4 regions of the Paenibacillus ottowii genome follow, and region 3 is predicted to be linked to each of the others. Evidence: riboswitches for the same ligand, from Rfam matches in the RefSeq annotation. Region 3 holds a riboswitch; each other region holds the start of a gene.

The links. Region 3 has a riboswitch for cyclic di-AMP ahead of ACQQ6X_RS10415 (hypothetical protein). Riboswitches for the same ligand answer to the same signal wherever they lie in the genome.
Region 1: another riboswitch for cyclic di-AMP. It lies ahead of ACQQ6X_RS02415 (3D domain-containing protein); the one in region 3 lies ahead of ACQQ6X_RS10415 (hypothetical protein).
Region 2: another riboswitch for cyclic di-AMP. It lies ahead of ACQQ6X_RS19985 (TrkH family potassium uptake protein); the one in region 3 lies ahead of ACQQ6X_RS10415 (hypothetical protein).
Region 4: another riboswitch for cyclic di-AMP. It lies ahead of ACQQ6X_RS22060 (3D domain-containing protein); the one in region 3 lies ahead of ACQQ6X_RS10415 (hypothetical protein).

The regions. Positions count from the first base shown of each region.
Region 1 is NZ_CP191577.1:537,994-545,540, reverse strand. It holds gene ispE (4-(cytidine 5'-diphospho)-2-C-methyl-D-erythritol kinase) at 1-104, opposite strand, end outside; gene ACQQ6X_RS02440 (small, acid-soluble spore protein, alpha/beta type) at 249-428, opposite strand; gene veg (biofilm formation stimulator Veg) at 588-869, opposite strand; gene yabG (sporulation peptidase YabG) at 1,069-1,965, opposite strand; gene rsmA (16S rRNA (adenine(1518)-N(6)/adenine(1519)-N(6))-dimethyltransferase RsmA) at 2,021-2,905, opposite strand; gene rnmV (ribonuclease M5) at 2,913-3,458, opposite strand; gene ACQQ6X_RS02415 (3D domain-containing protein) at 3,605-4,756, opposite strand; cyclic di-AMP (ydaO/yuaA leader) riboswitch at 5,028-5,308, opposite strand; gene ACQQ6X_RS02410 (TatD family hydrolase) at 5,509-6,279, opposite strand; gene ACQQ6X_RS02405 (HD domain-containing protein) at 6,322-7,547, opposite strand, start outside.
Region 2 is NZ_CP191577.1:4,293,321-4,300,867, reverse strand. It holds gene uvrC (excinuclease ABC subunit UvrC) at 1-1,839, shown strand, start outside; gene ACQQ6X_RS19990 (CPBP family intramembrane glutamic endopeptidase) at 1,808-3,538, opposite strand; cyclic di-AMP (ydaO/yuaA leader) riboswitch at 3,801-3,953, shown strand; gene ACQQ6X_RS19985 (TrkH family potassium uptake protein) at 4,364-5,704, shown strand; gene ACQQ6X_RS19980 (potassium channel family protein) at 5,723-6,400, shown strand; gene ACQQ6X_RS19975 (LysR family transcriptional regulator) at 6,406-7,311, opposite strand; gene ACQQ6X_RS19970 (succinate dehydrogenase cytochrome b558 subunit) at 7,538-7,547, shown strand, end outside.
Region 3 is NZ_CP191577.1:2,174,730-2,182,276, reverse strand. It holds tRNA gene ACQQ6X_RS10425 (tRNA-Leu) at 65-147, shown strand; gene ACQQ6X_RS10420 (glutathione peroxidase) at 294-779, opposite strand; cyclic di-AMP (ydaO/yuaA leader) riboswitch at 1,244-1,415, shown strand; gene ACQQ6X_RS10415 (hypothetical protein) at 1,529-1,924, shown strand; gene kdpF (K(+)-transporting ATPase subunit F) at 2,109-2,186, shown strand; gene kdpA (potassium-transporting ATPase subunit KdpA) at 2,329-4,005, shown strand; gene kdpB (potassium-transporting ATPase subunit KdpB) at 4,059-6,089, shown strand; gene kdpC (potassium-transporting ATPase subunit KdpC) at 6,109-6,837, shown strand; gene ACQQ6X_RS10390 (Nramp family divalent metal transporter) at 7,117-7,547, opposite strand, start outside.
Region 4 is NZ_CP191577.1:4,724,051-4,731,597, forward strand. It holds gene glgA (glycogen synthase GlgA) at 1-356, shown strand, start outside; gene ACQQ6X_RS22040 (hypothetical protein) at 441-1,508, opposite strand; gene ACQQ6X_RS22045 (M20 family metallopeptidase) at 1,548-2,726, opposite strand; gene ACQQ6X_RS22050 (ABC transporter substrate-binding protein/permease) at 2,875-4,338, shown strand; gene ACQQ6X_RS22055 (amino acid ABC transporter ATP-binding protein) at 4,325-5,047, shown strand; cyclic di-AMP (ydaO/yuaA leader) riboswitch at 5,292-5,459, shown strand; gene ACQQ6X_RS22060 (3D domain-containing protein) at 5,466-6,134, shown strand; gene ACQQ6X_RS22065 (polysaccharide deacetylase family protein) at 6,345-7,151, opposite strand; gene ACQQ6X_RS22070 (NADH:flavin oxidoreductase/NADH oxidase) at 7,445-7,547, shown strand, end outside.

The DNA of each region.
Region 1 (7,547 bases), 1.6 Mb from region 3:
ACCATCGTCATAATCATTTCGACCTCGTGATAACCATCGTCACGCTTACGTAGAACATCAAGCATTAAATTAATTTTCGCCGGTGCTTTTTCATATATTTTCAAGGCGTTCACCCACCTTCAACTTTTCCCTCAAGACAGCTTAACATATTATATCAGACTCAGCCTGTCAAGTCATGAGGTTCAAAAAAGCGGAGATGCCCTGGTTTGACCCCGGATATCCCCGCTTTTTATCAGCACCACCGATGGCTACGATTTGCGAGAAGCCGCCTGCTCTGCGAGTTGAATGGCCCGCTTGACCATATTGCCTGCATCCTTGGCTTTGATGCCTCCCCAGCCCTCTTCCTTGACCGTGTCGTAAAACCCAAGATCCTTGGCCAGTTCGTACTTTAGCTCTTCCGACATGATACTCCGTCTTCTTCGGCTCATGCTACGCCTCCTTCGGCAATGGAATAAGGAAGATCATTCCCGGCTTAGTATGTGCAGAGATGTCATGCTTCATGCTTCTTTGTATATACAAAACGACCCCGCCATTTAAAAATGACGAGGTCGCCGTTAAACCTGCAAAGCTGGTATAAATCACGTAAATTAAGGTGCTTCAAAATATTCGACTACGCTTGTATGCGAGTCGGGATCATATACACTGACTTCCACCGACTCGGTAAGAATGTCAGCATAACTATAGGAGACACGTTTAAACGTCTGTTGCTCCTGATCCAGCTTGACAATAAAAACAGAAGGGTACGTTTCTTCCAAGACACCAGTTCGTTCGACGGTCTTACGGCGCCCGCCGTTAGCCCGCAGCAAAATTTTTTGCCCTACATGTGCGTCGAGACTGCGTTTGATTTCCAACAGCGTATTTTTTGCCATTGCCTAACGACCACCTCTTTCCTTGTCCATTATAACGAATTTTAGAGGGATTGTCAAATCAAGCTAAATATTATAACAACACAAAAAATAAGTTGTCAATTTAATTTTTTGCGAACAGGAATAATATACATAAAAAATGACAAAAAGCCTCTAAAAAGAGGCTTTCGTTTAGATAAAATCGTATCAGGCCATTTAAATCTCAGATTGCTGAAGGCGTTACTTTTAGCGTTGATAAATTTTCAAGCTTTGGCAAACCGATGCGGTAACTTCCCCTTGTTTCGATTCCACCCACTCCGCGGCTGCCACTGATGGTTTGGTGAAACAAGTCTCCCATATTGACCGTTTCACGGATCGATGTAAAAGCGGCCTTGGCAGCCACGTAAACGGGGTCTAGAGCGTGAATCAGGATGCGCCCCGGTGAGCTGGCAAAGTTGGCTCCTGCACGTAGCAGCGCTTCAAAATGGGACTGGCACGCCCCTGCTACAATTGTCAGTGAATCCAGATGACGTTCATATTGTCTGGCTACCTGAATCGCTGCCACAAAATTTTGCGAATTTTTATAGCTTTTCAAGCTATACAAATCGTAAGGCTGTGGTTGCTTCAACACACCATCATGTCCGGTGATGACTACAATATCAGGACGAATGCGGGGAAGCAGTCGATATAACGTATCCGCCATTGCCGATTCGTGAACGTGATGTCCCTCTGCGGGAACACGGAGCTGTTCATATAGACTAAGACATTTTCTTAAATAGCCGGGATCTCCATCCAGATGAAGAACCTTTCCCGGCATTTCAAAATACGTTGACTCCACCGGATCACTCCACTCTCCAATCAGAGCCGCCTGACTACGGGCAGCTTGCTGCTGGCGTGCCCGTTGCAAAAGATTAAGAGACTCCCCAGCCTTGATGTGGGCCTGTTGAGTCTTACCGCTAATCTGGTCTGCAGGCACTCTGACCAGATCGTTCACCGGGGAATCAGCCAGTAGCCTAAATTCCGTCCCCTTAATGATCGCTTTATCCCGCTGGATGTCTTCAACGCGAAACGTGACATCACCGCCGTACGATTTCCGAACGACCAAGTCTCCTAAACTCATCACACTGTATCACCCCTCCTATATCGTATGGGTGAATGCACAGTTTGGTTCCAGTTTAGGATATTCCGGCCTCCAGCAGCACGGCGCTGAGACGCGCAAATTCCTCGATACTCAGCGTTTCCCCTCGACGGGAAGGTTCAATACCCGCTTGTTGCAAAAGTGGTTCCAGCGTGTCCCTGTTCTCTTTGGTGAAGAAGCGGCTTTTTAAATTATTGGAAATCGTTTTACGACGCTGGGCAAACGCGGCATGAACCACTTCAAAGAAATGCTTCTCGTCCACTACTTCCACCGGAGGGACTTCTCGTACACGCAACCGAATAACCGCCGATTCAACATTCGGCTGGGGAATAAATACGGTATTCGGCACCGTGCAGACTAACTCAGGCTCGCTGTAATATTGCACGGCTATGCTCAAGCTGCCGTAATCCTTTGTACCAGGGGACGCAGCCATACGCTCAGCTACCTCTTTTTGAATCATAACGACGATATTCTCCAGAGGAAGCTTGTCCTCTAGCAACCGCATCAGAATAGGCGTGGTGACGTAATATGGCAGATTAGCCACGACACTCACCTTACTCACGTCTGCAAAATCGGCTGCAAACACCTCACGTAGATCCAGCTTCAATACGTCTCCGTGACGAACCTTTACATGCTCGTAAGGGGATAGCACCTCTTCAAGAATGGGCAGCAATCGCTGATCAATCTCAACAGCAGTAACTACCTTAGCAGATTGCGCCAATTTCTCGGTCAACGCTCCAATCCCTGGACCAATCTCAAGGGCGCCCTTCGTATCATCCAATCCAGCAGCATTTACAATCTTGCTCAGAATATTTTGGTCAATCAGGAAGTTTTGTCCCAAGCTTTTTTTGAACGAAAAACCGTGCCTTTGAATAATTTCCTTCGTACGCCGCGGTGTTGCTATATCTTGAATCCCTGTCATACGGATATCACAATCCTTCACTTTCAATTTGTGCCAGCGCACTGGCAAATTCCTCACGGCTGATCTGAAATACAGAGAGCCGTTTATGCAGCTGCTTTCCGTTACAATAGCCAATACCCAGTATATTCCCCAAGGCCATTCGGCGTGCAGCAGCATTTGGGTGGGTGATAAGTCCAGCGTCAATCAGGTCTGCCCATTCAATCAGTGGTTCGGCGTCCTCTACTGTCGTATGTACCCGCGCGAGGGCATGTCTGATGGCTTCTGGCGAGGCATTCTCCACACCAATATCCCCTTTGCGCGTGGCCTCTGCCTCAGGTATAAAAGCCTGCTTGCAGCCGGGGACCTTGGAGGCGATGATTTTACGGATACGCTCCCCTGCATGATCGGGGTCAGTTAAAATAATGACCCCCCGCCGTTCCTGCGCCAATGCAATTTTGCGCAGCGTCATTTTATTAATGGCTGAACCGCCAGTTTCTATCGTATCTGCCTCGACAGCACGGCGAATGGCTACCGTGTCATCCCGGCCTTCTACCACGATCACTTCCTTGATCATCTTCATTTACCTCCACTGCTACACAGCAACATATATTTATCTTTCCCTGTTTTTGAAAACAAAATAAGAAGAGGATATCCTCTTCTTAGCATGGCATAACTATGTTGTTAATACTATCGCATTGCCCTCAACATACACAACCTGTTTTAGTTGATTTCTGGCTTTACAGGTCCGATAACATATACGGTTTTACCGTGCTTGCGACCAAATTGGTTGGCCCGGCCTAAACTCTCATAATACACATCGATTTTGTGGCCTTTAATGGCGCCACCGGTATCCTCCGCACGGCGGAAGCCCACCCCTTCAATATACACCCACCAGCCGATTGGAATTATACTCGGATCGACAGCGATGGTACGTCCTTCCGTGACACGCGTGCCGGAGGCCGTACGTGTACCAATACCTGACTCCTGTGAGGAGTACGCCGTCATGGAGACGTTTTGTAAAACCTTGCTATATTTAAAATTAATTCCCGCTTTACGGACAGCATTGCCCGAACTAACCGTTGTCGCCTTAACCGCATCTCTAGGGCCGACGGAAGCAGCCAGAACGACCGGTTTTTTCTTCGTTCCTACTGCAATTACCTTATCCACGCGATTCTGTGTGACTTCCTTGTTGATCAGCTGTTTGGATACCAGCTTTCCATCATGGTATACCTTTTGAACGTGCTGGACCACCACACCCGATTTGCCACTTTGAATGACTCGATTATCGCCTTTATAGAGACTTGGATCCGCCGTTTTGATGACCTGATAAGGCACCTGTTTTTTCTGTGCAACCTGCTGTTTCTTCACACGGACGATTTTTATGTCCATGTTAGCCGAAACAGAGGCATCCAATGCAGGGTAAACTTTATCGATTGATGATAATTTATAGCCCGATGTGCGAATCGCACCCTCTACTGTATTTTCTGTTGTGTACAGCTTTTTCGTCTTATTGCCTGAGGACACTTTAACCTGATTGGCACGTTTAATAACTACGCGGTCCCCATCCTGTACTGCTCCGTTTAGCGGCATGGATATTGTATCATGCGGCTGAAGTGAAATAGAATGCTCATTGAGCAAATCTTGGAGCTTGGATTCCCGGGTTTCTACCGCCGATGCCTTACCATCAATGACAAAAAAGACTTGTTTTTTAGATTGCGTGTACATCAGAATTGAAATCATAATCGTTAGTGCGATTAGAAAAATAGCAACCAAAACCGCCTGGCGCACATTCTCTTGCTTCCAACGCAATACGTAAGACATGCTGGATGAGCGTGACTCATGGGTGGTCTCCCCTTTTCGGAAAATGCCCATTTCCTCCGTCCTCCTTACATAGCCCGCCGTCTGGAGTAAGACATAGTTGATCGTTGACGTGACTATAACAGATTTTCTACAAGACAAGCCCGTACTGCGACTGTCCTGCACCATGTACCCGTCTTCGCGGCATGCTGTCCTCCCCTGTTTAACCACAGTATGATGACAGATTTTCTTTTATTCACAACAAAAAAAGCCAAAGAAAGAGATTAGAGAGCTCTTTCGTGGCTTCCGGCATGTGTGAATATGCGGGAAAACTCATGCACGAGATGGCTTCTCTCTTGTTACGCTTACGGGGTTAGCTGTCGGGTTCGGACGTAGAGAGTCGCCCTAGCTTAGGTCAACCGCTCATGGCGGTCGCCCTCACATTCACCCCGAAGACCCAGAAAGAAATCGAAATACGGCTTCTCTACCTGTTCAATCCCATCCGGGATTTGAATTTCGGTCGAGCCGGCTGCTGAAGACACATTCTCTCCTGCACATACGCCGGACGTACTGTAAGCCATATCGGTTCCCCCGTTCCCTGTAAAAGGGACTCAGCGAGACTGGTTCATGAAATGAGTTGTTGATGTTTACACTCAACAACAATTCACTGAAAAGATGATATCCTGTTTCCATGCATGTTGTAAAGCAGGTTTCAAGTACATTTTTTAAAAAATTCGGTTAAAAGTTTGTAATATTCCTGAGTTTACTGCAACAAAATCATAATTAGCTCCGTCTAACTCTTTATTTTGATTGATTTCTTCGCCTTTTCACTTAATGTCAAATCGTTCCAAGGCATTTTGAGTAGTAATGGATACCAATTCCTCCACCGTAATTCCCTTAATTTGGGCGGCTGCCTCTGCCACCAGTCTCACATGTGCTGACTCATTTCGCTTCCCGCGAAACGGATGGGGTGTCAGGTAAGGTGCGTCCGTTTCAATAAGCAGACGGTCCAGTGGAACCTGGGCCAGTACCTCTTTCGGCTGCTTGGCATTTTTGAACGTTATAGGCCCACCAAATGAAAGGTGGAAACCCATATCCAGCACCATTTTGGCTGTCTCCCAACTCCCTGAAAAGGAGTGCATGACTCCGCCAATCTCGCTCGCCTTTTCCTCTCGTAAAATCCTCACAATATCTTCATGTGCATCTCGATTATGGATAACAATTGGCATGTTGAGCTCACGTGCCAGGCCAATTTGATTTCGAAGTACCCGCTGCTGCACATCCTTTGGTGACGTATCCCAATAATAATCCAGACCGATCTCTCCGATCGCTACAACCTTTTGATGACTGCATAACGATGCAATCCATTCTAAATCCGCTTCCTGCATTGTAATGGCATCCTGGGGATGCCACCCAACAGCCGCATAAATAAAATCATACGTTTCAGCCAGCTTCATGGTGGATGGAATGGTCTCACGATTGAATCCGATATTGATCATCCGTGTTACTCCTGATTCGACAGCACGTGCTATAACTTCTTCACGATCCTCGTCAAATTGTGGTGCATCCAAGTGAGTATGAGTGTCGAATAAATCCAAGGTTTTCATCTCCTCTTTTTACTTACATTTCTATATGTTTGTCTATTGTTTGACAAAATAATTCCTTATTTCGGCAGGAAGCCTGTGTTTTACCCCGTTCAGTTTATTCTGGGGAAAATACATATGATATTTTCCACGGTGAATACCACTTATTGAACGTACGATTTCCGAAACTTCAGATATTTCCCGCACCTCGCCCTGACGTCCGAGCAGCAAAATTTGGTTGTCCGTTGAACCGCCCTTTCGAAACACATCATAAGGAAGATCTGTCGGAAAATCAATTTCAAGATCATATTCCGGGTTCAATCCAGCCTTTTCCAATGCCTCTCGAATATGGTTAACAGTATCTGTATCCATATTTTCAATCTCTACATATTTATACAATCTACGGTCCATAAACCGACTGCTCAAATCACTTAAAATTTCGTCCTTTTCTCGTTTCCATTGGCTAAACACTGTCTGAATCAAAGACTCATCGAGCATCAAATACTGCTCCACGGTAAGCTCTCCTTTGAACAGATCAGGCAGCGGATCAAGCAGAAAACCAAACTCATATCCATTTTTGAACAATTCCTTTGCTCTCTTGAAAATTTTACGCAACAGGATTTCCGAACTGCGTGTTACAGGATGGAAATAAATTTGCCAGTACATCTGGTAGCGTGACATTAGATAATCTTCAACTGCATGCATACCCGACTCCTTCACAACAATTCGCCCGTTATGTGGACGCAGCAGACGTAAAATACGATCCAAATCAATCGTCCCGTAGTTAACACCTGTCGAATGAGCATCCCGCAACAAATAATCCATACGGTCAGCATCGAGCGGACTTGTTACCAGATTGACTACGATCGGCTTATCATACGTTTTGGCAATAACCGCAGCCACCTGTTGTGGCAGCTTCTCATCGACTTGCCGTAGCACTGCGTTGATCTTCGTGTCGCCCAGTACGATGCGACATGTCCAATCCTCGTGGTTCATATGAAAGGCTTCTTCAATCGAATGAGAAAATGGCCCATGCCCCACATCGTGCAACAGAGCGGCACACAGAGCGACCAGTCTCTCTTCCTTCGGCCAGTCGGGGAAATCTCCACGTTCAAATTGAGAAATAATACGTCTCGTAATCTCGTACACGCCCAATGAATGTGAAAACCGGCTGTGCTCCGCTCCATGAAACGTAAGATAAGATGTGCCTAACTGCCGAATGCGTCGTAAGCGTTGGAACTCCGGCGTATTGATCAACCGCCATATCACTGTATCCTGAACAT
Region 2 (7,547 bases), 2.1 Mb from region 3:
CTAGTTGCCGATATTCGTGATTTTGAATATATCGTTACAGGCAGCAATATGGAGGCGCTCATTCTGGAGTGCAACCTTATTAAAAAGCACCAACCACGTTATAACGTGCTGTTGAAGGATGATAAAACCTTTCCGTACTTGAAAATTACGAACGAGGCACACCCCAAGCTCGAGGTAACCCGTCGCGTTCTGAAAGATAAAGCGAAATATTTTGGACCATACCCCAATTCATATGCGGCACATCAGACGAAAAAGCTGCTGGATCGTATGTATCCGTTACGCAAGTGCGGTGTAATGCCAAAAGAGGTGTGTCTGTATTATCACATGCACCAGTGCTTGGGACCTTGTGTGAAAGAGGTCGAGAAGGAAACCTATGACCAGATCAGTCAGGAGATTGGTTCCTTTTTGAGCGGTGGACATGAGGAAATTAAAAAGGATCTTCAGCGCAAAATGCAGGAGGCCGCGGAAGAATTGTACTTTGAGCGTGCCAAGGAGCTGCGGGATCAGATTATTAGCATCGACGCAATGATGGAAAAGCAGAAAATCACCACATCTGATGCGAAGGACCGGGATGTATTTGGTTTTTCAGTTGATAAGGGCTGGATGTGTGTACAGATCCTATATGTCCGCAAGGGGAAAATGATTGAGCGTCATATGTCGACTTTTCCTTTCTATGGTGAAGCGTACAGCGATTTTATGTCCTATGTGACGCAATATTACAGTGACAACCCAGCGGTGCCGCAGGAGATATTGTTGCCAGATTCTCCAAAGCTGATGAAAGAAAAAGCGGCTGATGTCGATCAACCGATTGCAGCCGAAACTGAACTTTACAGTGCAACTACGGCTGAAACCACAGGGATTACAGATGAGAAAGCATTACAAACGGAGTCTGACCTTTCTGCTGACCCACTGCGGGTAGCCGAAGCACGTGCATCTTATGCAGAAACAGAAACAGAAACTCAACTATCCGGTGGATTGGAGGACCCATCTGCGGCAGCTCTCGCTCTGGCTGAATGGTTGGATGTAAAAGTACTTGTGCCACAGCGTGGGCTGAAAAAGCAAATGACGGGTATGGCTACGGAAAATGCACGTGTTGCATTGGATGAGAAGTTTAAGCTGATCGAGCGTGATGAAGAGCGAACCTCCAAAGCTGCAAGCAATCTGGGACGTGCCATTGGGCTGGATAGTCTGCATCGGGTAGAGGCGTTTGATAATTCCAACATTCAGGGTTCCGATCCAGTCTCGGCCATGATCGTCTTCGTTGATGGCAAGCCTGCGAAGAAGGAGTATCGAAAATACAAGATCCGTTCTGTGCAGGGACCCGATGACTATGAAACGATGCGCGAGGTTATTCGGCGTCGATATGAACGTGTGCTGAAGGAAAATCTGGAGCGTCCCGACTTGATCATTGTCGATGGTGGACGTGGACAAATAAAAGCGGCAACCGATGTATTGGAAAATGAATTAGGATTGTTTATTCCTGTATGTGGTTTGGTGAAAGACGCCAAACACAGAACTTCCCAACTACTGAAGGGGGAAACATTAGAAGCCGTGACACTTGCACGCAATAGCGAGGAATTCTATCTGCTGCAACGGATTCAGGATGAGGTTCACCGTTTTGCCATTACGTTCCACCGCGAGCAGCGCGGCAAATCAATGGTAACTTCCCAGTTGGATTCCATTCCGGGCATCGGAGAGAAACGGCGTAAGTTGTTGCTTAAGCATTTTGGATCGCTCAAAAAAATAAGAGAGGCCAGTGTCGAAGACTTCCGGCCTCTCTCTATTGGGGATAAGCTTGCTCGGCAGATTATAGCTGCCCTTCGGGAGGAGGAGTCGTAGGATACGGCTCCTCTTTTTTCACGGTTTCGAACATGATTCGATTAGGCTTTTTAGGGCTAAACCAATAAATGATGTAACCGACAATAGCCGGAAGTAAGATCCAGAATAGACCGGCGCTCACATTTACAGTGTCTCCCAGACTTATTACGCTGAGCCCCATGAGTATGCTGTCAAAAATAACGTGGCTGAACATAGCGGCGATAAAGCCGTAACGCAGGAACACAAAACTAAACAGCAAACCAAGAAAAGTCAGCTCAATAGGTCTGGAAATTACCGGATAGATCGGATAAAGCGTATGTCCCAGTGCCCAAATAAGCGTAGTGATCAGACAAGCAACAAACGTATTTTTGACTATTTTTTTGACCATCGGAATACCAAACAGACGGTAGACAGTCTCTTCTCCAATCCCTGCCATCCAGGCCATAATCGGTAGTAGCCATGGATAAGCCATATTGTAAGGGGATTGCGTGGCGTCTGTTGTGGAGAACGTATTAAATGTGCGCTCTAGTACAAAGAATAAAATGGATTGTACGCCGAGTAAAATGAAGGCCCACAAGTAGCCAACATACATACTGCGAAGTACATACAGCCCGTAGCCAGGCTCTTTGGCACGTGGCCATGCATTGAGTCCAACCTGACGCATAAGCCCGTCACCACCGACCAAGGAGAAATAGATGGCGACAGCCATGAAAAAGGTTACACCAATCTGGAATATCATAAGAAAGATAAGCATACCCTTACTGCCTGCTTCAGATTGCAGCAAAGGCAGCATGTTCATTGTCCCAGCTACACTAGCAATAAAGTATACAATGGACAGAACAATACCGCGTACAAATGAAGTATGTCGTCGAGTGAGTGACGCATACACAATGGCAAGCACGCCCAGAACAAAGCTAAATAGGGCATAACCCGCATAAGTCATCCAATTTGCCCAGTATGTTTGCTTTTTAACATAGTCGGTGTAGGACGAAGGGGCCGAAAAGCTTTGGGTAAACGAGCGAACATCCCCGTCTTCAAAAGTAAAAGCCAGTGTAAGTACCGAGGCGCCGATTTTCTTTTCGTCCACGGTATACTTCAACCCACCATCCCCCTCAGTGGTCGCGAGCTTTAATTCGGATGGCTTAAAGCCAAAGCGTTTGATCCATATCGCCGCAGCCTGTTCCTTGGCTTCGAGCGTCATGTCGCCCTCAGCTATACGTACAAGCCTGTTTTGTGCTTGTTCATCCGTAGAAACATCAGCCTGTGTGTAATTGGTGCTGGAGGTGATCCGTTTAAAGCTAACGACCTTCCCAGTGGATAAATCCACATGAATTTGCAGCTTGCCCTTCCCTGAGGAATCAGGCAAATCAACCCGAAAGGTTTCATAAGGATAATTTTTTTTCCATGTGCGATCGTACTGTTGAAGCAGTTTTTCTCTGGATAAATAACCGTATAAATCCGTTTCAGCCTGATAGGTCACAACCGGCTTCTCTGGCTGTGATTCCGTATAGCCCAGTTCGGAACGGGCAAAGTCGAGGGCGTGTATGACTGCTTCTTGTTTGCTGATGACCTTTGCATTCGTCAATGATTCCGGACTTGGATTGCTAAGCGAGGGAAGAAGCAATTGAAAGATAAAAAAGCAAATCAGGCCAACCCCGCCCAGCAAGCCTAATTTTTTGAAGTTGGCCGTGAGCACGACCGGTTTCCCGATAGGATTCATGAGTTTCCTCCTTAATCTGTAAATAAGAACATCCATTAAAGATATCATACTGCACAGGTTCCCGCCAACAGACCAGCGATATTCATGAAAATAGAGTGAAAGCACTGTAAAGTTTTAATAAAATTAGATAAGCTGTGATTAAACGATGCCCATTCACAAATTAAAGCTAATTTCACGTTTTTTCGACGAAATCGATTTTGTGATCTGGATAGAGAAGGATTATAATCTTGAGGCAATGCCTATGAAATATGTTAGGTAATGATATACATTTAAGCCGAATTTCTATGAGAAAACGGGGGAACCATGTTACTGGGGTGAATTTTACAGCCGATCCAGATGGAACGGGAGTGTAAATAGGGCATACTGTACTGTCCGAATCCGTCAGCTAACCTCGTAGGCTATGGGCAGGAACCAAGTCAGGGGCACTCGGTTTTCCGGTGTCTTTTTTTGTGTGTATAAAAGTGTTTGGATTGGTTAGGCCGCTGCGGGTTCAGATTATTCTTCCGATTGCTGTTATCCCCGGATTTTTTGATTGTATAAACCCTTTTATGGTTAAAATCCGGAGATAAAGGCAAACGCTCCGCTTCTTCAGAACAATTCTGCCCCCTTCGCTGCTGCCCGCCAATAGCATAGGGGGCCGGGTAGTGTTTAACATGCATTCTTCCTGTTTTCAGGGAATGCTAATTATAGTTATTTAAGGTTTGGAAAATTAAAAAATCAGGGGCAGCGACGATCGGAAGACAAATGGAACGCGTAGCGGGTTTACACCGTATTAAATCACTGTTTTTATAGTTTTTTAGGATTTAGGAGAGAAGTGATAAATAAATGAATCCCAATGCAAGCTGGCTTCGGCTTTCTCCACCGCAGATATTCGTTGCAGGCTTCGCTATTATCATTCTTATAGGTAGTTTATTGTTAATGCTGCCCATTTCCAATACAACGGGGAAGCCACTTGCGTTTATAGACGCCTTGTTTACGGCTGCGTCCGCGACCTGTGTAACCGGGCTTGTTGTTAAGGATACAGGACTTTTTTTTACAACCTTTGGTCAAATTGTTATCGTTGCGCTGATTCAGATCGGCGGTCTTGGCTTTATGACCATGGCTACCTTGATCGGGCTGGTGTTCAAACGTCGCATTTCCTTGCGGGAGCGCCTTATTTTGCAAGAAGCGATGAATCAGACCTCTGTCGAGGGAATTGTCGGATTGATCCGCAAGGTCCTATGGTACTCGTTGATTATTGAGGGCGTATGTGCAGCCATTTTTTCGATTCGCTGGTCGTTTGATATGCCGGTAGGCAGAGCGATTTATTTTGGAATCTGGCATGCGATTTCCATGTTTAATAATGCTGGTTTTGATTTGTTCGGTGAATTTCGCAGCCTGACAGGTTATGTATATGATCCAATTGTTAATTTTACAGCCATGTTCCTCATTATTTCCGGTGGTATTGGTTTTGTCGTGATGTCAGACCTGGTAGAATACCGCAAGCGCAAGAGACTGTCCTTGCATACCAAGGTGGTGCTCAGCATGACAGCCGTTCTGATTGTAGTCGGGACGCTCGTCATTTTTGTATTTGAGTTTACGAATCCGAAGACGCTTGGCTCGCTGGATTGGGGGGGGAAAGTGCTGGGATCTTTATTCCAGTCCGTTACCCCCCGTACCGCAGGCGCCAATACGCTGGACATTGCAGGCTTGCGGCAGGCAACGCAGTTTTTTATCATCATACTCATGTTTATTGGGGCTTCGCCTGGCTCCACTGGAGGCGGGATTAAGACCACTACGTTTGCCCTGCTCATTGGAGCGGTGTTTTCGATGCTGCGGGGACGGGAAGATATTGTGCTGTTCCGGTATCGACTTGCGCAAGCACGAATTTATAAGGCTTTGACCATTACATTGCTGGGGCTGCTGTTCGTGATCGGCGTGACGATGATTCTGTCCGCAACCGAGGATCATCATTTTCTGATGATCTTGTTCGAGACGGTGTCTGCATTTGGTACGGTAGGACTGTCTATGGGGCTTACACCTGATTTGACAGTTGTAGGCAAGCTGGTGATTACTCTGACAATGTTTGCAGGCAGGCTGGGCCCGCTCACGCTGGCTTATGCCCTGGGACCGAAAAAGGGTAAGGAATTGTATCGTCATCCAGAAGGTAAAATAATTATAGGGTAAGGGAGTTTTCGAGTAGATATGAAAACGCAGCAGTTTGTAGTCATTGGCTTGGGGCGGTTTGGCTCAAGCCTGGCTTTGCAATTGGTGGATATGGGGTGCGAGGTGCTAGGCATTGATCGGAATGAGGATGTTGTTGACAGTATGAGTGAGATCCTGACACATACTGTCGTAGCAGACGCCACAGATGAAGATGCGTTGCGATCACTGGGCATCCGTAATTTCGATTGCGGCATTGTTGCGATTGGGGATGATATTCAGGTAAGCATCCTGACCGCCATTTTGCTGAAGGAGCTGGGTGTGAGAAAAGTCGTAGCCAAAGCCATATCTGTGCTACATGGACGTGCGTTAGAGAAGCTTGGTGTGGACCGGGTCATTTATCCGGAACGGGATATGGGTATCCGGGTAGCGCATCAACTGGTCACGCCTAATCTGCTCGATTATTTGGAGCTGTCCAAGGAATACAGCATTGTGGAACTCAATGTGCCTGCATGTTTGAATGGCAAAACGTTAGCAGAATTAAATGCTCGCACCCGCTTTGGCTGCAGTATTGTGGCGCTTCATACGGCGAATGGTATCTTAATCGCACCAACAGCTATGGATCGGCTGAAAGCAGACGATATTATGGTCATTATCGGCTCCAACGATAATATCGGCCGCTTTGAGGATGAGGTTGTTAACATCAATGAAGAGGGTTAGACCCTCTACACCATACGGTGGCCTGCAAACGATGCACGCGTCTCGCTAATCCAGCGTCGTGCTGTCGGGCCGAGATCGGCCGTTTCTGAGTAGATGAGGGAGGTCGTTCGACGTGTCTCCTTCAAATCAGGCAAGTACAATGCAGTAAGTCCATTATCTCGCAGCAGTTCGCTGCGCAAATAGGATTTGGGCAGCAAAGCGGATGCCTTGCAGGTGGGAAGCAGGCGTACAATTGCCTCAAAGGAGTCAATCTCCATACGAATATCCGGCATAATGCCGCTGCGTTGGAACAAGTCATCCGTTAGGCTGCGGTACCAGGTTCCTTTGGAGAAAATAATCATCGGCAATCCTTGCAAATCCTTCATCGAGACTGTTCCTGTCTTGGCTGTTAATTCATGTCCGATGGGAACGACTAGCTCCAAATGATCGTCAAATAACGGAATGCAACGCAGTCCGGCTTCATGAATGGCAGACCCGACTATACCGGCGTCTGCCTTTTTGTCGCGTATAAAGGCGACAATTTCATGCGTTTTGCCGGTGAGTAGCTTCAGCTCAGTCTGAGGATGCTTGCTCATGAAAGCTTCGACAAGGGTCGGCAGCGTCGTTTGGAGTGTCGTGAGACTGGCGCCCAGTGTAAGCATGCTTTGAGCTTCATTTTTGTGCTGGGAGAGCTTTTGTAAGAAACGAAGCTGTCGTTGCCGCTGCTCCAGCGCGAAAGTATATACAAATCGGCCAGTCGATGTAATTTCGAGCCGTTTGCCGCGGCGATCGAAGAGATGGACACCCAGCTCTTCCTCCAGCTTGGCAATTTTACGGGACAGGGCAGGTTGGGACAGATTCAGCAGTTTGGAGGCTTTATTCAGGCTGGACTGCTCGACAACGACGGCAAAAGCGTTCAAATCCTCAAACAAATCATCCACTTCCTCTCTATATGCAAAAAAGGCATAATAATTAATACGTATATTGCAATTCCATTATAAGCCGAAAAGGAGTAACATGAAAGCGACACAAGATGTTCACACTTTTGTTTTTCCTTTTAAGGGACACCTTGTTGGACATTTCCTGTCGGGAACTGTCATTTTATATGTTATATTACTATTGAAAACGCTATTATTGGGAGAAGGGAGCATGACCTAGATGAGAGGAT
Region 3 (7,547 bases):
TTTCTGTTTACAAATTGTTGCTGAGAGAGTATAATAAATCTGTTGCCTCAATACATTATGACATGCGGTCGTGGTGGAATGGCAGACACGCTATCTTGAGGGGGTAGTGGGCGTACGCCCGTGGAGGTTCGAGTCCTCTCGACCGCATTATGTGCAATACTTAGTTGAAAAAGCATCCTGACACGTTTTACGTGAAGGGGTGCTTTTTTTTTTGTTAACTTTTTTTATACATCTCGCCACAGAAGCGACCCTATGACAACGGATCGCTCGTTAACTGTAACGAAGAAAGATTGTCAGTTTTCCTGCAAAAGCTTTTCAATATCTCCTGCAAGCTTATCTGGAGTGGTTTGCGGCGCATAACGCTTAAATACGTTACCTTTTCGTGTAATTAAGAATTTAGTAAAATTCCATTTGATTGCTTTAGAGCCCAATACGCCCGGAGCAGTGTGGGTCAGGTAACGAAATAAAGGGTGAGCTTGATCACCATTGACATCTGTTTTGGCGAACATCGGAAAGGTCACACCATAATTGAGTTGGCAAAACTCGGAGATCTCCTCGCTGGAACCCGGCTCTTGTTTGGCAAACTGGTTGCTGGGAAATCCCAAAATTTCGAGCCCCTGTTCATGATACTGGTCGTATAGCTCTTGTAGTGCTTTATATTGGGGGGTTAACCCACATTTGCTGGCAGTATTCACGATAAGAAGAACTTTCCCTTCATATGTGGATATAGGAATTTGCGCTCCTTGCAGGGTCTGCGCATTATATTCATATACGCTCATGCTATTCCTCCTCGTTCAATAATCTACAATTAAATTGTAAACAACTTAAGAAAGGGTTGCAAGCTAGGAAGAGTATACACGCATTGAACTATTGTAAAATCATCTTTTGTTCAAAACGGTAAATTGCGCTTCAAATGGGGCTAATTGAGGAGTTCTTTCTCATAAAAACGGGTTTAATCGGTAATTATCTGGTACATATAGCGTATTTTCTTTCCTTTTTACAATTAAGGAGCAATCATGCCTCACCCTACGCCAATATTGACATGCCTGTCATTTTTGAAAAGGGGTGAAATACAGAGCTTTGGAGAGATGTGAGAAGCATAGATGTGTTGTAAGCGTTATTATTAATCTTCTATGCTCTAAAGGCCGATTTATAGCCTCTCTGTTGAGCTTTACAGTCTTCCTTGCACGGGTGTATGATTCAAGACGTAATTTCAAATTAACAACAATGAAGCAACAACGAATTGTCTAAAGCGCTGAATTTTGCAGTTGCAAAAGCGGGGGAACCAACGAGCATGTACGGCTTTGAAAGCCGTGTGTCTCATGGGGTGAATTTTCCGGTCAAGTGCCGTAAATAGGGCGACTCTCACGTCCGAATCCGACAGCTAACCTCGTAAGCGTACAGGGAGAGGCAACAAACCGCCGTGTGCAGCCATGGTTTATTTTATCATGGAATGTATGAAGCCGGAGGAAGCCTTTTTCCTTCGGCTTCTTTTTGTTGTCTTTTTATACCGGGAGAGGAGCTACTGATGGAAGGTCGGTTAATTATTGTCACTGCACCGAATGAAGCGGGCAGAAGTTTTGTGAAATTGCTTATGTTCAAAAAATTGGCGTTTGCAGTTCTCACAAACAGCACCCAGGAGGAACGACAGCTCAAAAAAATGGGTGTGGAGCACATTGTGCGCATCAATACGATGCAAGCGGGAAAATGGAATTTTCCTAAGAAAGAAATTGGTAGTGTGTATTTGTTCGAAAACAGCTTGAATCTAACTTGCCGTTTCCTGCAAATATGTCGGCCACTAACATCAGAACCGATCTATGTTATTACGCACGGCTGTAATCCACAAGGAGTTTATCGGGGATTGGGAGCGGACCATGTGATCTACACATTGAACGGAGAGGTGGGTTTCTTGCTGAACGGATAAGCACTTATAGCATAGCTGCTTTATGATTTTATGACAGAATCAAAAATGACAATCTGAGGAGCGATACGGAGGATAGGAACATGATGGATTTATACATGCTGCTCGTAATGGCTGTGAGTTATGGAGTGATATTGCTGTTTATACGCTGGTGTGATGTGCAGACCTCAAAAGGAGGGCGAAAAGGATGATCGTTGTGCTAGGGCTCACGATTGTTGTGTTCGTGTATTTAATCTACGCACTCCTGAATCCTGAAAGGTTCTAGTCAATCATAGGATCGAGCAGGCGGGAACAGCAGATCCAGAATGAAGCATCAGAGGGTCATTTTCGCAAACGTGTGCACTCAATGGATGTCTGAATCAGGTCTGTTGTTCCAAATGCAGGAGCATTTTAAGGAGGAATAGAGGATGGAGCTACTGCAAATTGGAATTGTGATCGTCATGTTGCTGCTCTTGGTAAAGCCGGTGGGTACCTATATGTATCACGTATTTTCAAATGAACCGAATCGGACGGATCGGATTTTTGGTGGAACGGAAAAGCTGATTTATAAGGCTGTAGGCTTGAAGAAACAGGAAAGCATGCGTTGGACCACGTATGCTATGAGTTTCATTGCAACCAATGTGGTGCTTGTGGGGATCAGCTACCTGCTATTGCGCTTGCAGGCGATACTCCCGGGCAATCCGGTTGGAAACAGTAATATGGAAGCATCATTGGCCTTTAATACCGTAATCAGCTTTATGACCAATACGAATCTCCAACATTATAGCGGTGAAAGCGGGCTTACGTATCTGACACAGATGGCATTTGTCACGATGATGATGTTTACTTCGGCTGCATCCGGGTTGTCGGTTGCTGCGGCTTTTATGAGAGGTTTGACGCGGCGCGGTGAAGGGCTGGGCAATTTTTTTCAAGATTTTATTAAAGCCATCATACGGATTTTCCTGCCGCTTGCCTTTGTGCTTACGCTGGTGCTGGTAGGGCTAAAGGTACCGCAAACGCTACAATCTACGGCGGATATTACAACTTTAAGCGGTACACAGCAGCAGATTGCTATGGGACCCATTGCTTCGCTGGAATCTATCAAGCATTTGGGTACGAACGGGGGCGGTTATGCTGGAGCTAATTCTGCGCACCCTTTTGAAAATCCAAGTCCTTGGACGAACGTACTGGAAATTCTGGCCATGTGGGTAATGCCTGCTTCGCTGCCTTATACTTTTGGATTGTTTGCCCGTAATCGCAAGCAGGGCTGGATTATTTTCAGTTCGATGATGGTATTGTTTCTTATTTTTCTATCCATTACATATGTGTCGGAGAAGACAGGTAATCCGTTAATCCAGACACTGGGGATGGATGCATCTCAGGGAAGCATGGAAGGGAAAGAGGTTCGTTTCGGTATTGGACAATCGGCATTATTCACTGCGGTTACAACGGCGGCAACGACAGGTTCGGTCAATAATATGCATGATACACTGACCCCGCTAGGTGGTATGGCTGCTTTGGGAGAAATGATGCTAAACGTCATTTTTGGCGGCAAGGGCGTCGGGCTGATGAACATGCTGATGTATGCGATTCTGGGGGTGTTTATATGTGGACTGATGGTTGGAAGAACCCCAGAATTTATGGGTAGGAAAATTGAAGGCAAGGAAATGAAGCTGATTGCGATTGCCATTTTGGTACATCCGTTTCTTATTCTCGCTCCAACTGCGCTTGCGTTTATGGGCCATTGGGGATACGATGCAGTCTCTAATCCCGGATACCACGGGTTGACTCAGGTACTTTATGAATATGCATCATCTGCGGCAAATAATGGTTCAGGATTTGAAGGTCTTGCAGATAACAACGTATTCTGGAATGTAACAACAGGGGCAGTTATGTTCTTTGGACGATATGTATCCATGATTGCATTGCTGGCTGTAGCGGCTTCATTGAATGCCAAAGCACCAACCCCGGTGACGACGGGCACACTACGCACGGACAACAAGCTGTTTGGAGCTATTCTAATCGGAGTTGTCCTGTTGATTGGTGCGTTAACCTTTTTGCCGGTGATTGTATTAGGGCCTGTAGCTGAATTTTTGACCATGTAATGAAGAAAGAGCATGAAGAAGAAAATGAGAATGGATGAACGGGGTGCTTGATCATGAAGGAAGAACGCAAACGCATGCTGGATAGAAGCATCTTGAAGCAGGCGGTCAAGGATAGCTTTATAAAATTAAATCCGATGATCATGATGAAAAATCCTGTCATGTTCGTCGTTGAGATCGGTACATTAGTCGTGCTGCTCATGCTGATGCTTCCCGGTTATTTTGGAGCCGGTAATGAGATGGGCTTTAACTTGGCTGTTTTTATTATTCTGTTGTTCACGCTGCTTTTTGCTAACTTTGCCGAAGCGCTCGCGGAAGGACGGGGGAAGGCACAGGCTGCTTCCTTGAAAAAATCCAAGCAGGATTCACAAGCTAATAAGCTCGTCGGGAATGAGATTCAGGTGGTCAGCTCGACAGCATTGCGTAAAGGTGACGTGGTAATCGTCTCTCAGGGCGAAATGATTCCAAGCGATGGTGAGGTCATTGAAGGTCTGGCCTCGGTGGATGAATCTGCGATTACGGGAGAGTCAGCTCCGGTCATCAAGGAATCGGGCGGTGACTTTTGCTCGGTAACTGGCGGGACGCGGGTGGTCAGTGACCGCATTAAGGTGCGGATTACGACTGAGCCGGGTGAGACGTTTATTGATAAAATGATTTCGCTTGTAGAAGGCGCACAGCGGCAAAAAACGCCAAATGAAATTGCACTGAATACATTGCTGATCAGCTTGACGATTATTTTTCTCATTGTGGTGGTGACGCTGGCTCCGATAGCCCGCCATTTTAAGATTGATTTGCCTGTTCCCGTACTAATTTCATTGCTGGTCTGTCTGATTCCGACCACGATTGGCGGTCTTTTGTCAGCCATTGGAATTGCCGGTATGGACCGGGTTACCCAATTTAATGTGCTGGCCATGTCAGGCAAGGCGGTAGAAGCATCCGGGGACATCAATACGATGATTCTCGATAAAACGGGTACCATCACCTTCGGAAACCGGATGGCGAGTGAATTTGTGGTGGTGGATGGTATAGAAAAGGCAAAACTAGCGAAATGGGCAGCGATGAGTTCGCTAAAAGATGAGACGCCTGAGGGACGTTCGGTGCTGGAATTGATGCGCAAGCAGGAATACACGCTGGACGAATCCTTGGCAGCAGGTGGAGCCTTTATCGAGTTCAAGGCAGAAACCAGGATGAGTGGCTTAGATCTCGCCGATGGACGAAAAGTACGTAAAGGCGCCGTGGACTCTGTCCGGCAGTGGATTGTAGCGCAAAAAGGCAGTATTCCAGCCGATCTAGAGGAAAAAGCGAATCAGGTAGCCGCAGAAGGAGGTACACCGCTGGCAGTCGCACTGGATGATCGGATATACGGCATTATTTATTTGAAGGATACGGTAAAGCCAGGTATGAAGGAGCGCTTTGATCAGCTTCGGGAAATGGGTATCCGTACGATTATGTGTACCGGTGATAATCCACTGACTGCTGCTACCATTGCACGTGAAGCAGGTGTGGACGACTTTGTCGCCGAAAGCAAGCCGGAGGACAAAATCGCAGTTATCCGCCGTGAACAGGAACAGGGCAAGCTGGTGGCCATGACCGGAGACGGCACCAATGATGCGCCTGCACTGGCTCAGGCAGATGTCGGTCTTGCCATGAATAGCGGTACGGTCGCGGCCAAGGAAGCTGCTAATATGGTGGATCTGGATTCCGATCCGTCCAAAATTATTGAGGTGGTCGCCATCGGGAAGCAACTGCTTATGACGCGCGGGGCATTGACAACGTTCAGTATTGCGAACGATGTTGCCAAATATTTTGCCATCATTCCGGCGATGTTCATGCTGGCCATTCCGCAAATGGGTGCATTGAATGTCATGGGGCTGGGTTCCCCGTTATCGGCTATTTTATCGGCGCTTATTTTTAATGCAGTCATTATTCCACTTCTGATTCCGCTGGCAATGAAGGGTGTAAAGTATAAGCCGATGAGCTCGGATCGTCTGTTGGGACGGAATTTACTGATTTACGGTTTGGGCGGTATGGTGGTACCGTTTGTCGGCATCAAGGCCATTGATTTGCTAGTGCATTTGTGGATTTAGCGCAGAAAGGGTGAGCGACATGAGTGGTTTTTATCGGATGTTGTCTGGACGCAGATTTGCCGCACATGAAAAAGTAGGATCTGGCGGACAAGGTCATAACATACGTACAGGAACGAAGGCAGTATCGGAAAATCAACCGGAGAGACAAGAGATGCGAGGAAGTACGGTTATTGGAGTGGCTTTGCGAACCTCTGTGCTAATGATCCTGTTGTGCGGATTGGCATATCCGCTAGTCAGCACAGGGGTAGCGCAGATCCTGTTTCCGCAGCAAGCAAATGGCAGTATGCTTCGTGATGCGGAGGGGCGGGTGATCGGTTCTGAGCTGATTGGACAGTCTTTTACCAATCCGGCGTTTTTCCAAGGTCGGGTATCAAGTATTGATTATAATGGGGCAGGTTCAGGCTCAAGTAACTATGCGCCGTCCAATCCGGCATTGGTGCAGCGGATCAAGGATTCTATTGCGGATTGGCAGAAGCATAACCCGGATGTACCCATCAGCCAGGTCCCATTGGACCTGATCACGAACTCTGGCTCCGGGCTGGACCCGCACATCTCGCCACAGGCGGCACAGGCTCAAATTCCGCGTATTAGCAGCTTGACGGGGATTGAGCAGGACCGGCTGAAGGCACTGGTGCAGGAGCAGACAGAAGGCCGCAGCGCCGGGGTGTTCGGCGAGCCGCGTGTGAACGTGCTCAAGTTGAATCTCGCGCTTGAAGAGCTAATGAAAGTTACTCCAGTTAAGCCATAGATGGATGAAAAAGGTATCCCCTAGCGATAAGTTTGGAGGGATACCTTTTTTCTACGGATTGGGATATTCTGGGGTGGGTCGCTGCAAAGGAAGTATCATTATTTGATGGATATTTGGCTTCATCCCAAGAACCATTACACGTGTTGTGCTCACGAGCATTCTACAATTGGGGAGTATTCCATTTGTGATGGGTACGGGGAGCATGAAAAAAGAGGTATTCCATGGCTATTTTGCCTCCTGGAATACCTTTTATTTTACTGGTTACTTGCAAACATTCTGTCAGCCTGAAATTGTTTGGATGATGAGTACCACATTTAAGATAATGATGATCCCGGTCACGATCCAGGTTAGTGCCTTTTGCCACATTTTATTCGCAAATTCACCCATAATCTTTTTGTCACTGGTAAAGAGCAATAATGGAATGATGGCAAAAGGGAGCTGGATGGATAAAATAACCTGACTCAGCACAAGCAGCTCTTCGGCACCTTTTTCACCTGCAATCGCTGTGACGATGACCGCTGGAACAATCGCGATAAGGCGGGTCACCAAACGACGCAACCAAGGTGAGAGACGAAGGTTCAGGAAGCCCTCCATCACGATTTGTCCGGCTAAAGTGCCTGTTACGGTCGAGTTTTGACCTGAGGCGAGTAACGCCACCCCAAACAGTATGCTTGCAAGTGTGGTTCCGAGTAAGGGCGAAAGCAGATAAT
Region 4 (7,547 bases), 2.5 Mb from region 3:
CACGAAAAATATATGCGGCAAGTGACATGTATCTTATGCCATCGAGATTTGAGCCTTGTGGAATCAGCCAGCTGCTGGCGCTTCGTTATGGAAGTATCCCCATAGTGCGAGAAACTGGAGGGCTGAACGATACTGTACAGGCATACAATGAATCCACAGGCGAAGGTAACGGATTTAGTTTTACGAACTACAATGCACATGATATGCTGCATACTATTCGTCGTGCTATTCATTTTTATCGCCAACCTGAGCATTGGAACAAACTTACACAGACGGCCTTTGCAGGAGAATACAGTTGGGCTGTATCGGCTGAGGCGTACATGGATATTTACCGTTCGCTAGTAAAGAGCGATTAAACAGGGTAGGAAACCATATTTATGCTAATAAAAAGGGAATTCCTTAGCCAGGGTCTGGCTAAGGAATTCCCTTTTTTGCTGCGGTCAGTCGCCTCCGCCACCACAGCTACTACATGAAGAGCAACTGTTGCATGAGGAGTGGTTCCCGGAATCACCTGAATCGTGATGAGAAGATCCTCCATCATGAGAACTGCCATGGGAGGAATGATGGTGTGAGTGGTGCGTATCCCAGTTCGAGCAGCCGCTGGCGGAGCTACAGCCCGATGTGCTGGCTAGTGCGGCACTATTTGTAGAGTCTGGGTGCATGTGTATGGCAAATTGATCAGGCTGATACCATGAATACCACACAACAGCTAATAGCAGATAGTCAATCTGTAAATAGTTGACTTTGGGCAACTGCTTGCCCTCAGGGTCATCTACAGCTTTTTTTACCCGCTCACGGAGGTGGTTTACTATCTTATGAACTGCTTGTTGTGCCTGCTTTGAAATGCCCATATTCTCACGTATATTCCATCGGTCACCTATCGGTTCCACAGAAGATGTCATTTTGTAATAATGTGAAAGCTCACCGTTCGGTAGTGGATGATTAAAAAAAGTCCCCCACAAACTGGCGCTATAGCGATTCCAGCCAAAGCATTCCACATACAACCAGTCAAACCATGCCCGCTCCTCTGGCATTGGCTGAGAGCCGCCCGAATGGGGGGCATGGTGAAGCATACGGCCAAAAAAAGCTTCCGAGAACTGCTGGTATTCGCGCGTAAACATTAACATTTCGTGCCATAGTTCATCCACATCACTACTGAACATAGGCACCCGATTCATAATGGCGCATAGCATGAAGTATCGTTTTAGCTCATGCCAGCGCCACTCATATTCTTGTTCCGTCAGACTAGGATGGGCTTCCATGACACGTTGCTTTACGTTTTGAGCATAGAAAGCTGGAATGGAACGCTCTAGGAGTTCCTCCAGCTCTGTAATCTCTGGATGACGCTCCTGTGTGAGTGACGAAGGAGACGGGGAGCTAAGGAAAAATGCATTCCGGCGGCGAGTGCTTCTGTTGCCCCGATTCCTGCGTATAGCACGAAATATGAACCAAAAAATGATGAGGTCAACCACAATAAACAACGTCCAAAAGCTGCTCATACTGTTCATGATGGCACTCCTTTCAACAAGAAGAGGATATTTCCGATTTTAGTTTTTGCTATTCAGCAGGGCAAATTCTTTTTTAATCTGTGCCAGCAGCTCAGGATTTGTGATTACATCATAAGCTGTCCATGCCAAGGTTCTCGCCGCCAACAGCATTCCTTCCATTGCGCGGTCCTGCATTGCCAAATCCCTGAATTCTGGTGTATGCAAGGCATGCTTCTCGTCAATAACTTGAATGTACGGATGGATCGCAGGACAATGGAGTGATACATTTCCGATATCCATCGATCCATGATCTTCGCCTTCTGTAATATCTTCTTGTGCAATCCCCGCCTGTATTAAATTTGCGGTAAAAGTGTCAGAGAGTACACGGTTAGTTGCCATTTCATCGTAAGAAGTCTCATAATTGGAGGTTTCCAAACGACACCCGGCTTGTAAAGCAGCTCCTTCAGCAATTTGAATTACCCGGCGGGTAAGCGGGTTTAGTTCTTGCCGCGTAGCGGCTCTCACATAAAATTGGGCTGAGGCGTAATCAGGAATAATATTGGCAGCCTGCCCACCTTGATTAATGATGCCGTGGATACGTACTGTGCTTTTCACCTGTTGCCGAAATGCATTGATCCCGTTAAATGTTTGAATCACGGCGTCCAAAGCATTAATCCCTTCGTGTGGACTGGCAGCGGCGTGAGCAGATTGACCAAAAAACTCAAATTGCACAGCATCAATCGCCAGCGATTTTCCTGATTTTTCGTAGCGGTCGAAGGGATGTGTCATCATCGCTATATCGCAATCATCAAACAATCCAGCCGCTGCCATTGGAACCTTGGCACCGCGTGTTTCTTCGGCAGGCGTGCCGTATACACGTATTTCTCCACCAGTCTCGTCGATGATCGATTTGAGACCAACGGCAGCGCCTGTACTCATCATACATATCAAATGGTGCCCACAGGCGTGTCCCAGTCCTTTCAGGGCATCGTATTCTGCCAAAAAAGCAACGACGGGTCCAGGCTTGGCTGCTTTGTAAGTAGCAATAAAGGCTGTTTCTATACCCAATACGGGTGCCTGAACATCAAATCCGTGAAAAACAAGTTCCTCTTTTAAACGGGCAGAGGCCAGAAATTCCTCGTTTCCAAGTTCAGGGTTTGCGCCAATATATAGCGAAATGTCCTTAAACCGTTCGGCATGCTGCTCAATGGTGTGTTGAATGGTCTGTTTAAAATCCATGCTGAAAACTCCTTTATATAAGCTGTAATGTAGGTCGTGCGAAAGATGAACTAAATTTGTACTATAACATTCATTGCATAATCATGCATATTCATTTATAATGACACAATCTTATTTATTATAAAGAATTTAAGGAGAGAAAAAAAGATTGAAAAAGGCATATCGTTTTACCGCCCTGGTTTTGACGGCGGTTATCTTGCTGTTGGCTGGTCTTCCCATGCTCAATGCATACGGAACGGAAGCAAAACCACAGAAAAAACTTGTAGTGGGCATGAGTGCCGACTTTCCGCCGTATGAGTTTTATAGAGTCATTAACGGTAAGAAAACCATTGTTGGGTTCGATGTGGAGATTGCCAAGGAAATCGCCAAGGATCTGAACGCAGAGATGGTCCCAGAGGACATGAGCTTTGATTCCTTGCTGCCTGCTCTGCAAAGTGGTCGTGTAGACTTGGTACTGTCCGGTATGACACCGACGGATGAGCGCAGAAAGAGCATTGATTTTTCGGATGTGTACTATCACTCCAAACAAGTCATTATGGTACGCCCGGAGGATAAGGACAAATATTCAACGATGGCTGCTCTGAAAGGAGAGAAGCTCGGTGCACAGAAGGGGAGTATACAAGAAGAAATTGCACAAAAAGTGCCTAATGCTTCGGTTACCTCGTTGGATAAAATATCCGATCTGGTACTCGAGCTTCGGACCAAGCGTGTCAACGCAGTTGTAATCGAAGATACCGTTGCTAAAGGATACACGCTAGACGGTACCGTAACACTTGCCAAGGCAGTACCTGAAGATGAAGGTGCAGAAACTGCCGTAGGTATCCGTAAAGGAAATACTGAATTGCTTGCCTCTGTAAATAAAACGTTGGCTCGCCTGAAAGCGGAGGGGGCGATTGAGAAGTTTTCTACAGAAGCGAGTGCACTGTCTGCCGACAGACAGGTTTCTTCGAATAGTATTGTAGATATATTTATGAAATACCGTAGTCTTTACGCTACGGGTCTTGGCTACACTCTGTTGTTGTCTGCACTCGGAGTATTGTTTGGGTTCATTATTGGTCTGATCATATCCTTGCTGCGAATGAGTGGTATACGTATCATTGAGTGGTTAGGTACCACATATGTCGAGATCCTTCGCGGTACACCTATGCTGGTACAGCTCATGATCATTCACTACGGAGTTGCTTTGACGCTGGGTATCAATTTTACCCCACTCCAGTCGGGTGTGATCACATTGTCTCTGAATAGCTCGGCATATTTGGCTGAGATTTTCCGTGCGGGTATTCAGGCCGTAGACCGTGGACAGATGGAAGCTGCCCGTTCGCTCGGGATGGGGCGAGGCAAAGCAATGCGTCATGTCATTTTACCGCAAGCATTTAAATCTATATTGCCTGCTATTGGTAATGAGTTCATTACCATCATTAAAGAATCATCTATTATTTCGACCATTGGGATGGTGGATATTATGTACCAAGCCCAGGTCATTAAGAATATTACCTATGAAGGATTAAGCCCGTTCGTAATCGCAGCCGCTATTTATTTTGTAATGACGTTCAGCTTATCCAAGCTGTTGGGTTTATGGGAAAGGAAGTTGAGAGCCAGTGATCACCGTTAAACAACTGCGTAAATCGTTCGGTAAAAATGAAATTTTAAAAGGCATTGATATAGATATCGCTAAGGGTGAAGTAGTCGTCATCATCGGACCGAGTGGTTCGGGAAAAAGTACGTTTTTGCGTTGTTTGAATCTGTTGGAACAGCCAACAGAAGGGGAGATTTTGTTTGAGGGTGAGCCGATTACTGCCCGTGGTCATAACATTAATGCGACCCGGGAGAAGATGGGAATGGTTTTCCAGCATTTTAATCTGTTTCCGCACAAAACGATATTGCAGAATTTGACACTTGCACCAACGCAGGTGAAAAAGCAGTCGGGGAAAGAAGCAGAAAAAATCGCGCTGGAACTCCTGCGAACCGTAGGTCTTGAGGATAAAAAGAACACCTACCCGAACCAGTTATCCGGCGGCCAAAAGCAACGTATTGCGATAGCACGTGCCTTGGCCATGCAGCCGCACGTAATGCTGTTCGATGAGCCTACTTCTGCTCTGGACCCTGAAATGGTTGGAGAGGTTCTAGACGTAATGAAGAAGCTCGCTGAAGGCGGCATGACGATGGTGATCGTGACGCACGAAATGGGCTTTGCCCGTGAGGTAGGGGATCGGATCATCTTTATGGACAACGGGCAAATTATAGAGCAAGGCACGCCAGAGCAAGTTTTTGGTACTCCAAGCCATGATCGTACTCGTGACTTTCTTGCTAAAGTACTGTAAGAAAATGCTTTTATAAAATATTGACAAGGCCCTTCTCGTGACGATGGTTCACGGAGGGCTTTTCTCTTTTTGTCACCATATCTCCATATTTCCGTAACAAAAAACGGATTCTTAATGACAAAATTGTAATGAGTATAGTATGATGTTCAATGTTCCCAACATTTTCATGCAGATAAGGTTACAAAATTGTGATATTATGCAGTAAGCCAAAACTTACCGAGGCAGCACTTATGATAATAAATACTTAGGAGCTGGGCTCAAACTATGGGAAGTGCGGGGGACGTAATAACGGCCATTATTCCAATACATCATAAAAAGTGTGGAATATGACCTAGGGGTGAATTGCGCAGCATAGGGCTTCTCCTGAGCCCGAATCCGACAGCTAACCTCGCAGGCATAACAGAGGAGGTACATATCTTTGAAACGCTTAAAACATATTGGAAAAGCTATGAAATTTGCGGTGCTTGCCGCAGCAATTGCAGGGCTGGCACAGACAACTGGAGTAGCAGATGCTGCTTCGCTTCATACTGCTAAAGAAGGCGATACCTTCTTTTTGCTTGCCCAACGTTATGGAGTATCAGTTGATGAATTGACGAAGGCTAACCCGAATATTGCGTCCAACAACATATACGCAGGTCTGCAGATTAAAGTGCCAGACGAAAAAAGTGTGGAGGCGGCTTCGGATTCGAAGCCACAGCTTCTTACGGAAAAAGCAACAGCGAATGAGAAGCCAACAATTGAAGCATGGGGTAAGACATTCAATTATAGTAAAGTGGTTGATGTTAAAGCAACGGCATATTCTGCCGCAACCGATGAAAACGGCAAATGGGGTGCAGTTGATTACTATGGTAATCCGCTTAAGCTAGGTACTATTGCGGTAGACCCGAGAGTCATTCCGATGGGAACCAAGGTACTTGTTACAGGCTATTCCCATCCCGGCTTGCCGGACCATTCTTTTGTGGCCGTGGCCCGTGATCAGGGCAGCGCCATTACCGGGAAGCGGATTGATATCTTTATCCCTGGCAATAAATCATTCGTAAACGACTTCGGTTTTCAAGATGTGAAACTGTACGTCATTGATAAATAACATTCTGCCCTAGAAGTGTTTTGAATAACATAATAAGTATTATGTAAACTTATTATTGTGTCGTATAACATAAAATTCGTAACTGGGATGATATTTTATCATGGCCAGTTGCTTATCGCTAAAAAATGCTGTCTTACAAGCAGAAATATTCTGCTCGTCAAGACAGCATTTTTACGTAGTTGGAGTTTATCGTCGAAGCTTAGCATACTCTTATTGTCGTTCCGGTGTGTGAAGCAGCCGGGGGACTGTGACGAATTTGTAGCCCTTAGCTTTTAGAGAGTGGATTAGGCCTGGCAAGGCTTGGACAGTACCTTGCAAATTAGAACTTTGGCCTCCACCTGCATGCATTAAAATAATGGAACCAGGCCCGGTAGCCGGGATTACGTTACGTTGAATTTGTGTTTTGCTTAATCCCTTCCAGTCTAGAGAATCCACATTCCAATTGACAATCATGTATCCATGACGACGTGCCCACTGGATTTGAGGCTCCGTGATTTCACCATAGGGTGGTCGTATCAACCTAGGTCGGAAGCCTGCGCTCGCTTCTAAAATGCGTTCTGTTTTTGTAATCTGGTAGCGGAATCGTTCGGGGGTGGCCTTCCTGAAATCCGGATGAGTATAGGAATGGTTTCCTATAGCATGACCCTCACGGATGATACGGCGTATGATCCCCGGATGTTTTTCAGCACGATGACCGACGATAAAAAAAGTAGCTTTGATGCCGTTTGCGTGTAATACGTCCAAAACCTGCGGCGTATACCTTGAATCGGGCACATCATCAAAGGTTAAGGCAATTTGGCGGGTGTGCGGGCCGCACATTTTAAAAATGTCCGCATGCTTTTTTCGCAGCACCGCTAAGGTTGGAGCAGCTCGATCTTTTCTTGGATGTTCAGTAGTAGCGGCAGCAGCTTCCTTGGGATGGGGCGTTCCAATATAGGGAGGCGTGTCCGCGTATACGGGAAAACTTGAAAATGCTAGTAACAGCGCTAAACACGGCAAAGCTCTCCTGTACCGCATTTATATTCCCCCTTTCCGTGCAGTGGTACCTAGTGGTGCTCTCAGCTATTATGTACCTGTCCTATCAAAATTATGCTGCTGATGAGTGAAGCTCTATACAACTGAAGAGAAGTACATCATGAAATGGATATCCGTGAAAATGACGAAGGAAATGCACATTCTCATAAACATAAGCAAAAACTGAAGCATTTTCGTAAGTGTTAGTCATACAAAGGATTCGGTATACCGTGATAGCTGGTGTATAATGGGGATGCTATCTATAATGATACAGACTGAGGGAAGGATGGATAAAAGTGACCGACTTGTTTACTCCTTATCAATTAAAGGGGCTTTCATTAAGAAATCGGATTGTCATGCCCCCCATGTGCCAATACAGTGTGGAGGCCAAGGACGGCA